3 regions of the Ruminococcus sp. AM26-12LB genome follow, and region 1 is predicted to be linked to each of the others. Evidence: predicted binding sites of a transcription regulator. Region 1 holds the regulator's gene; each other region holds the start of a gene.
The links. The regulator NrdR, encoded in region 1, represses ribonucleotide reductase genes. The targets are predictions, from matches to a motif close to CACNANATNTNGTG.
Positions count from the first base shown of each region.

Region 2: the regulator NrdR is predicted to act here: its motif matches at 1,734-1,747, upstream of DW694_RS06765 (ribonucleoside triphosphate reductase).
Region 3: the regulator NrdR is predicted to act here: its motif matches at 1,748-1,761, upstream of nrdD (anaerobic ribonucleoside-triphosphate reductase).

Region 1 is NZ_QUJX01000003.1:149,330-152,617, forward strand. It holds gene pap (polyphosphate:AMP phosphotransferase) at 1-251, shown strand, start outside; gene sigG (RNA polymerase sporulation sigma factor SigG) at 316-1,095, opposite strand; gene DW694_RS02930 (YlmC/YmxH family sporulation protein) at 1,209-1,463, opposite strand; gene nrdR (transcriptional regulator NrdR) at 1,602-2,051, shown strand; gene gdhA (NADP-specific glutamate dehydrogenase) at 2,243-3,288, opposite strand, start outside.
Region 2 is NZ_QUJX01000007.1:84,082-87,369, reverse strand. It holds gene DW694_RS06765 (ribonucleoside triphosphate reductase) at 1-1,582, opposite strand, end outside; gene hflX (GTPase HflX) at 1,797-3,032, opposite strand; gene DW694_RS06755 (tetratricopeptide repeat protein) at 3,034-3,288, opposite strand, start outside.
Region 3 is NZ_QUJX01000007.1:110,096-113,383, reverse strand. It holds gene nrdD (anaerobic ribonucleoside-triphosphate reductase) at 1-1,705, opposite strand, end outside; gene DW694_RS06885 (hypothetical protein) at 1,906-2,439, opposite strand; gene asnA (aspartate--ammonia ligase) at 2,656-3,288, shown strand, end outside.

The DNA.
Region 1 (3,288 bases):
TTGATAAGGACACCCAGCTTGCCAGGTTCAACGACCGCCAGAGCAATCCGGAAAAACAGTGGAAGATCACGGATGAGGACTGGAGAAACCGTGAAAAATGGGATCAGTATGAAACAGCAGTAGATGAGATGCTTCAGAAAACCAGTACTGCTTATGCACCATGGCACATTCTGGAATCCGTAGATAAGAAATATGCAAGGCTGAAGGCGCTTCGGATCGTGATCGAAGAAATTGAGAAAGCGCTGAAATAAGAGATAAAAGCTGCGGCAGGATAACAGATATTCTGCTGCAGCTTTTTGTCTGAAGAGAGATGAATCAATTCCGGAGATAGTTTCGCATACTGCGAAGAGCATGTTTTTCCAGTCGGCTGACCTGAGCCTGGGAGATACCAATCTCATCAGCTACCTCCATTTGGGTTTTTCCCTCGTAGAAGCGGAGATCGATAATGTGACGTTCACGCTCTCCAAGCCGGTTCATGGCATCTCGAAGAGAAATATCCTCCACCCAGTTTTCTTCCAGGTTCTTTTTATCACTGATCTGATCCATAACATATAGGGTATCTCCGCCTTCGGAATACACGGGCTCAAAAAGGCTTACCGGGCTCTGGATCGCATCCATGGCATAGACGATCATTTCCTTGTCGATACCGATCTCATCAGCGATTTCTGCAATGGTAGGCTCTTTGAGATGCTGCCGCATATAGTTTTCCCGGGTATAGATGGTTTTGTAAGCGATATCCCGCAGAGAACGGCTGACCCGTATGCTGTTGTTATCACGGAGATATCTTCGGATCTCTCCGATGATCATGGGAACTGCATAGGTGGAAAATTTTACCTGAAGAGTGGTGTCGAAATTATCGATCGCTTTGATCAGGCCGATGCAGCCGATCTGAAAAAGGTCATCCGGATTTTCACTGCTGTTCTGAAAACGCCGGATCACGCTTAAAACAAGCCGCAGATTGCCTTTGATGTACAATTCCCTGGCTTCTTCATCGCCAGCTTTGATTCTTTTAAAGAGCTCCGCCTTTTCTTCCTGATCGAGAACGGGAAGGGTTGAGGTATTTACTCCGCAGATTTCAACTTTATTCAGTGCCATCTTAGAATCCTCCTTGTCTTGTCAGTACATTAAGATGATTCTCAGAGGGCGGTTGAAATATACTTTTTCAGGGAAAATATAAAAAATAAAGGGCCTTGACAATAAGGAGGTATTTATTCTCCGGACAGCAGTTTTTCATTACGGAAATCAACAAGGATGATATCTTCGCCGATCTGGCGGATGCAGTCCCATGGAATGGAATATTCATTTTCTTTGGAAAAACACCAGCAAAATTTCCCCGGTTCCGGCATGATCAGGGCTTTCAGACGTGCGGTTTCACAGCAGAATTCCACATCAAGAGGGCAGCCAAGACTGCGGCAGGTATGGATATTGATCACTTCTTTTTGTTTCAGCTCACAGATGCGCATAAATTCATCACCTGGTATGATTTTATGGAAAATCTGTAAAATTTATGCAAGTCCGATTATTGACACATTATGTGCATTTATTTTATAATAAAAACGAATTTAGTAATGATTTACTGATCCGGAAAGGGGGAGAGTTCTGTGAGATGTCCGTTCTGTAACCAGGATAATACAAGAGTTGTAGATTCCAGACCTGTAGAGGATACCAATTCCATCCGCCGCCGCCGTCTCTGTGATGCCTGCGGAAAGCGTTTTACAACTTATGAGAAGGTGGAAACGATTCCGCTGACTGTGATCAAGAAGGATCAGAACCGGGAAAGCTATAAACGTTCTAAGATCCAGGATGGTGTTCTTCGTGCCTGCTATAAGCGCCCCATTCCCATTGAGAGAGTGGAAGAGATGATCGATTCCATAGAAGGAGATATTTTCCGGTCAGAAGACCGTGAGATCAGCAGTACCAAGATCGGAGAGATCGTTATGGAGCATCTGAAGGATCTGGATGCGGTGGCGTATGTACGCTTTGCGTCTGTATACAGAGAGTTTAAAGATGTCAGTACCTTTATGGATGAGCTGAAGAAGCTGATCAATTAAGAGATTAAATGAATAGACCGCAAATGCAGGAGATTTCAGGCCGATTGTCAAAAGACAACCGGCCTTTTTTGAAACATGAATGTTTGATTTTTCAGAGATCGTAAAAGTGGATACAAAAAAAACAGGAACCGCATGGGAAAATCCTCTGCGGTCCCTGCTATAAATATACATTAATGATTCAGGAAACTTAATTAAACAATACCCTGAGCTTTCATAGCGTCAACAACTTTTTCGAAGCCGGCGATGTTTGCACCTACAACATAGTTGTCTTCCATACCGTAACGTTTAGCAGCGTCATCAGTTTTGTGGAAGATATCGATCATGATGTTGTGGAGTTTCTCATCAACCTCTTCTCTTGTCCAGGAAAGTCTCATGGAGTTCTGGCTCATCTCAAGTGCAGATGTGGCAACACCGCCAGCGTTTGCGGCTTTACCAGGCATGAAGAGAACACCGTTCTCCTGAAGGTATGTTGTTGCATCAAGAGTAGTAGGCATGTTTGCACCTTCAACGACGTATTTGCAGCCATTTGCAACCAGTGTTTTAGCTCCGTCAATACCAAGCTCGTTCTGAGTAGCGCATGGAAGGTAGATATCACATTTGATATTCCAGATGCCAAGTCCCTCAGTGTAGGTAGCGCCCTCAACACGGTCTGCATATTCTTTGATACGTCCACGTTTTACTTCTTTGATATCCTTTACGACGTCAAGGTTGATTCCGTTCGGATCGTAGACATATCCGTTGGAGTCGTTCATTGCAACAACCTTGGCACCAAGCTGAGTAGCTTTCTCAACAGCGTAAATAGCTACATTACCGGAACCTGTTACAACGATTGTTTTTCCTTCTACGGAATCATTGTGAGCTTTGGCGATCTCGTTGAGCATGTATACAACACCGTAACCGGTAGCCTCTGTACGGATCAGGGAACCTCCGAAGGAAAGACCCTTTCCTGTAAGGACACCCTCATAAAGGCCACGGATTCTCTTATACTGTCCGAAGAGATAACCGATCTCACGTCCGCCGACACCGATGTCACCAGCCGGAACATCTGTATCTGCGCCGATATATTTGCAAAGCTCTGTCATAAAGCTCTGGCAGAATGCCATAACCTCTCTGTCAGATTTACCCTTAGGATCGAAGTTGGAGCCACCTTTTCCACCGCCGATCGGAAGGCCTGTAAGAGAGTTTTTAAAGGTCTGCTCAAAACCAAGGAATTTCAGGATACCCTGATTTACAGAAG
Region 2 (3,288 bases), on a different contig from region 1:
TGAAAAGCTCTCCCGGATACTGCTCCTGATAGTCTGAAAGACGGCTTCTCATATGCTCCAGAACCTCTTTTGTAAACTTCTGGGTTTCCGGATCTGTCATGTCTTTTTTCAGCCAGCAGGCATTTAAGCCCGCTTCGTTCATTCCCACAAGACCGATGGTGGAAAAATGATTGTCAAAGCTTCCAAGATATCTCTTCGTGTACGGATACAGTCCCTCATCCAGAAGCCTACTGATCACATCTCTCTTGATATGAAGAGATCTTGCGGAGATATCCATCATGTGGTCCAGGCGCTGATAAAATTCCTTCGGCGTTCTGGAAAGATATGCGATACGCGGCATATTGATGGTAACAACGCCTACAGAGCCTGTGCTCTCACCGGAGCCAAAGAATCCACCACTCTTTTTGCGGAGCTCACGGAGATCCAGGCGGAGGCGGCAGCACATGCTGCGGATGTCGCTTGGCTTCATATCACTGTTGATATAATTGGAAAAATACGGAGTACCGTACTTGGAAGTCATCTCAAAGAGAAGACGGTTGTTCTCGGTATCAGACCAGTCGAATTCCTTTGTGATGGAATAGGTCGGAATCGGATACTGGAATCCACGTCCGTTGGCATCTCCCTCGATCATGGTCTCGATAAATGCCTTATTGACCATATCCATTTCTTTCTTACAGTCTTTGTATTTGAAATCCATGTCCTTGCCGCCTACGATAGCCGGAAGCTCTGCAAGGTCGTCTGGAACGGTCCAGTCCAGTGTAATGTTGGAAAATGGTGCCTGAGTGCCCCAGCGGCTTGGAGTATTTACGCCATATACAAAGGACTCAATGCATTTCTTAACCTCCGGATAGGAAAGGTTGTCTGCCTTTACAAAAGGTGCCAGATAAGTATCAAAGGATGAAAATGCCTGTGCGCCCGCCCACTCGTTCTGCATGATACCCAGGAAATTCACCATCTGGTTGCAGAGTACACTTAAATGCTTTGCAGGTGCAGAAGTGATCTTACCCTCAATACCACCAAGTCCCTCTCGGATCAGCTGCTTCAGGGACCAGCCTGCACAGTAACCGGTCAGCATGGACAGATCATGGATATGGATATCTGCATTTCTGTGTGCATCTGCGATCTCGTTGTCGTAGATCTCAGACAGCCAGTAGTTTGCGGTAACTGCTCCGGAGTTGCTTAAGATCAGACCTCCTACAGAATAAGTAACCGTTGAGTTCTCCTTTACACGCCAGTCCTCAACCTTTACATAGCTGTTTACAATCTCTTTATAGTCAAGGATGGTGGATTTCATATTGCGGATCTTCTCACGCTGCTTACGATAAAGGATATACGCCTTGGCAACATCAGAATATCCGGCCTGGATCAGTACGTTCTCCACACTGTCCTGGATATCCTCAACAGAAATCCGGTTGTTCTCGATCTTATTCTGAAAATCCGCTGTAACACGAAGTCCCAGAAGATCGATCATATCCGAACTGTAATTCTTACCTTTGGCATCAAATGCCTTATCAATTGCCGCGGTGATCTTCCCCATTTTAAATTCGTCTAATTCACCGTCTCTTTTTACTACCTGAAACATAAGAAAATGCCTCCCTCATGCATTTATTTATAAGCGGATATTCCATTCCGCCTCACTTGCCTGCTTACGAACACACTCCGTTTCACAATCTGTGTTCAAAGCGCTGTAGGCTTATTGTATCAGACACGCCTCTTTGCGTCAACATAAAAAGTACCATATATAGTGCCCGTTTTGTTCACGGTACTATATATGGTACTGAGTAGATATTTTAACATTATGTGACTTTCGGATAGATTTCCCGCGGAACTCTTGCTTTTACAGCAATCCCTCCTTCGGTATACTCTTCCGAAAGAAGCTGTCCATACTCACGGATCAGCTGGATCTGACCGGCCTCCGAATAAGGAAAAAGCCGTTCCATATAAATCTGTCCTTCTGCCAGTATCTCAGAAAGAAGCTGCTTAAATTCCTCAAGCCCCTCTCCTGTCCGTGCGGAAATCTTCAGCGTATGGTCTGCCCGGAGATCCCGGAAGCTCTCCCCGGAAACACGGTCCTGCTTGTTAAAAAGTGTGATCGTCTTTTTTCCCAGAGCACCAAGCTCTTTCAGGGTTTCATATACGATATGCATCTGTATCTCCGCCTGAGGATTGGATGCATCTACCACATGAATGATATAATCCGCATATTTGGCTTCCTCCAGAGTACTCTTGAAGGCTTCCACCAGATTGTGGGGAAGCTTGCGGATAAAGCCTACGGTATCCGTAAGAAGAAGCTGCTGTCCGTCATCCAGTGTCAGAAGACGGGTAGTCGGATCCAGTGTGGCAAACAGCTTATCCTCCGAAAGCACTGAAGCGCCTGTCAGTGTATTCAGAAGCGTTGACTTTCCTGCATTGGTATAGCCGACAATGGCTGCTGTCTTCAGATTTCCCACAGCTCTTCTGGAACGGATCAGCTCTCTGTGCTTTTCCACCTGGGAAAGCTCCTGCTTCAGTGCGGAAATCCTGTTCCGGATCAGACGACGGTCTGTCTCCAGCTTTTTCTCACCGGGGCCTCTGGTTCCGATTCCTCCTCCAAGTCGCGAAAGAGAAGAACGTAGTCCCACAAGACGTGCAGACCGGTAACGAAGCTGTGCAAGCTCTACCTGAATCTTGCCTTCACTTGTGACGGCACGCTTCGCAAAAATGTCAAGGATCAGCAGGGTACGATCCATAACCTTGCACTCCAGCTCCCGCTCCAGATTATTCATCTGGGCAGGAGAAAGCTCATCGTCACAGATCACACCATTGGCATCCAGGGCATAGAGAAGACCTTTTACCTCTTCGATCTTGCCTTTTCCGATATAGGTGCCCGGATGTACGGCCTCACGATTCTGAATGATCCTGCCTGCAACCGCCGCACCTGCCGTAGCCGCAAGTTCTCCAAGCTCATCCAGGGATTCCTCCATGTCATCCCCCCGATCTGCCTGGACACCGATCAGGATAACCCTGTCCTGTATTTCCTCAAAATATTCCATATCAGCCCTCCGAAGACGTTCTGGTTTTCAGAAAAGCCCGCTCTTTTTTTGCAGCGGAATCTTCAGGGAACATCTCAATATATTCCTGGACCTTGGTCAGTGCAGTAGCAAAATCCAGCTTTTTTTCATAGGCTACGATCTCATTGAACAGAAGACTCTGCATCTCGTCTGTGGTAGCTGTCGGAAGGCCTTTTGTGATGTTATCAAGAGCGGAATCATAATCTCCGCTTCGGATATCGCACAGTGCCAGACCATT
Region 3 (3,288 bases), on a different contig from region 1:
ACTGCTCTACCTGCAGGCCACAAAGACTCTCTGCCGGTGTTCCGTAGATCGCATAAAGATAACCATCTTCCTTCTTGTACTGATTTACCTTGTCATTGATATATTTCAAGACCTCCAGAGCAAACGCCCCATCCTCGGCAATGGATTTGCCATTGTAAAGTTCCTGAAGCTCATTTAACGCTGTGATACCGAAGGAAGCTGTCATAGGCTTCAGGATCTTGCCAATCTTTTCATTCGGTTTCAGATGTCCGCCGTAGAAACCGCCTTCACAATATGCAAGCGGGTTGGTGGATGCACGCATCTGTCCCAGATATTCGTAAGTGCGAATATGCAGGTTACGGATCATTTCCAGATAGAAATCCAGAACCTCATAAAAATCTCTGCTCTCCGCTCTGGCTTTTGCAAGGATCATCGGAAGATGAAGGCTTACCGCACCAATGTTAAAACGTCCCACAAAAACAGGCGTATCATTCTCATCCGCCGGCTCCATACCGCCACGCTCATACCACGGACTTAAGAAAGCACGGCATCCCATCGGGCTGATGACCTTCTTGTATTTCCTGTACATACTGGAAATATAGCCTGCGCCGGACATAGACAGCCAGTCCGGATACATGGTTTTGGAGGAACACTCCACACCAGCCTCAAAAATATCCTCACAGCACTTTCCTGGACCATGGATCTCTTTGTCATAAAGGAATACGATCTTCGGGAAAAGTACCGGTTTCTTGTGTCCGGCCTTACCCTGTCCTCCCTGATGGACCTCAAGAAGGGAAATCGTACACATCTTCTCAAACTGCTCGGTTCCGAGACCAAGTGTCACCGTAACAAACGGATAATCACCTCTGGAAGAACCGACGGTATTCAGCTTGTACTCAATTCCCTGCCAGCCCTGATCATAATCCCTGCGGACCTTATCAAGAGCATACTCAATAGCTCTCTCCTCACGGCCACTCCAGCTCTCGTCCGAGTATTTCATAAATTCGGAAATATATTTATCATAGCTCTTCTTTGCATACGGTGCCAGGATCTTATCAACCTCCGGCACTGTAAAGCCACCATACTGCTGTGCTGCTGTACTGAGAATGATATCCCCCATAACATCAAAGGCTGTATCCAGAGTCTTCGGCTCGTTATACCAGACATTACCCATCTCAAAACCGCCACTTAAAACAGCTGCCACATCGAACAGACAGCAATTCATGGTATCCAGACGTGCAGACTGGTCATGAATATAAATGTAGCCGTCCTTACATGCCTGAAGCTCATTACGGTTCATAAAAAACTTCCGATAGAGTTCCTTGTTCAGCTCATTAAAGATCAGGCTTCGTTTCGTGGCAACAAGGGCGCTGTCTGTATTGGCATTACTTTTATCACCGATATAACGGATCGCCTGACTCTTGGTATAGACATCATCCATCATATGGATAAAATCCAGCTTGTAATTCCGATAATCACGGTAGCTCTTGGCAACTGCCGGATTCACACGCTCCAGAGCCCCCTCCACGATATTGTGCATCTCCTGGATCTCAATCTCATTCTTTCCAAGGGAATCCGCATGCTCCTGGGCAAAACGGCAGATAAAATCCTTCTCCTCGTCTGAAAAAGTATAAAGAATACGCTCTGCGGATTTGTTCACGGCAGCCACGATCTTCTGCGGATTAAACTCCTCTCTTGTCCCGTCTTTCTTGATCACATATAACATTGCTCATCCCTCCCTGTGCTATATATAAGTCGCTATGCAAAATACTATATATAGTACCTATATCTTCTATATATTGTTCTTCATCTATATGTTGTGCTAGGCATGAGTATAACACAGCTGAGGAGAAAAGAAAAGGGATATTTCTGTATACACGAAAATACAGACACTTAGCACTGCCTGATCTCACTGCAGAAATATTCTCACAAATTTGTTCCGATCCAGTCTGCAAGAAAATCCCATAATTTTGGAAGCAGAATGGCCAGTGTCACTATAAACCATATGATCCAGCCTGCCCCGCTGCTTTTCTGATCTTTTTTTTGCTGTTTTTTTCCCTGTTCTAAAACTTCTGCACGATTTCTGCCCACCGTTGTTTTATTCCTGGTATTAACTGCCGCTGCAGTCTTACGTCCGGCTGCTGCACCTGTATTCCGGCTTCTGGTTAGATTCCGATTCAAATCGGTATTGCGGCTTGCATTCGTATTCCGATTTATGTTTGTATTCCGGTTTGCGTTCGTATTCCGGTTTACGTTTCCGTTATGTTGTGTTGTTTGATCAGCATCCTGTCCATACTGCCGCATCATATCCCGCACTTTGGCGGAAGCATGTTTATAATGTATCTCCCGGGGCTCATTCAAATGATATAACACCTCATCATTTCTGTAAGGCATCCCACATAATGAACACCTGCCATTTACAACCTTACCCCCACAAACCTGACACCTTTGACCTGCCATAAGCTCCCTCCATTCTATCCGTCAAAACGGATATTTATATTTCCGTCGTAAACATAAGCATTCTTTTTTCAGTATATCACACCAGGCATTTAATACCCAGCATTTTTCTACGATACCCCAAAAGACTTCCCCTCTCATTATATTGCCACTCCACCCATTTTCTGCTATAATACCCCACAGAGCAATAAGCCTAAAAATCATCAGGAGGAGCCGATAATGAATACAATCACAATCCCCGCAACCTATCATGCAGACCTGAACCTCCATGACACACAGATTGCGATCAAAACAGTAAAAGATTTCTTCCAGCAGACACTCTCACAGAAGCTGAACCTTCTTCGAGTATCCGCTCCAACATTTGTAGCACCGGAATCCGGCCTTAATGACAACCTTAATGGTGTAGAGCGCCCGGTAAGCTTTGATATCAAGGCTATCGAAGGAAGCAACGCCGAAATCGTACACTCCCTTGCCAAATGGAAACGCTACGCACTGAAAAAATACGGATTTTCTCACGGAGAAGGTCTTTACACAGATATGGTAGCCATCCGCCGGGATGAAGATCTGGACAATATCCACTCTGTTTACGTAGACCAGTGGGACTGGGAAAAGATCATCTCCAAAGAAGAACGTTCCATGGAGACTCTCAAGGAAACCGTACGCACCATTTACAGTGTCCTTCGTAAAACTGAGAAATACATGGCTGTACAGTATGACTACATCGAGGAGATCCTTCCGAAGGATATCTTCTTTATCACAACTCAGGAGCTTCTTGACATGTATCCGGACTGTACACCGAAGGAACGTGAATATCGGATCACCCGTGAAAAGGGCGCTGTCTTCCTTATGAAA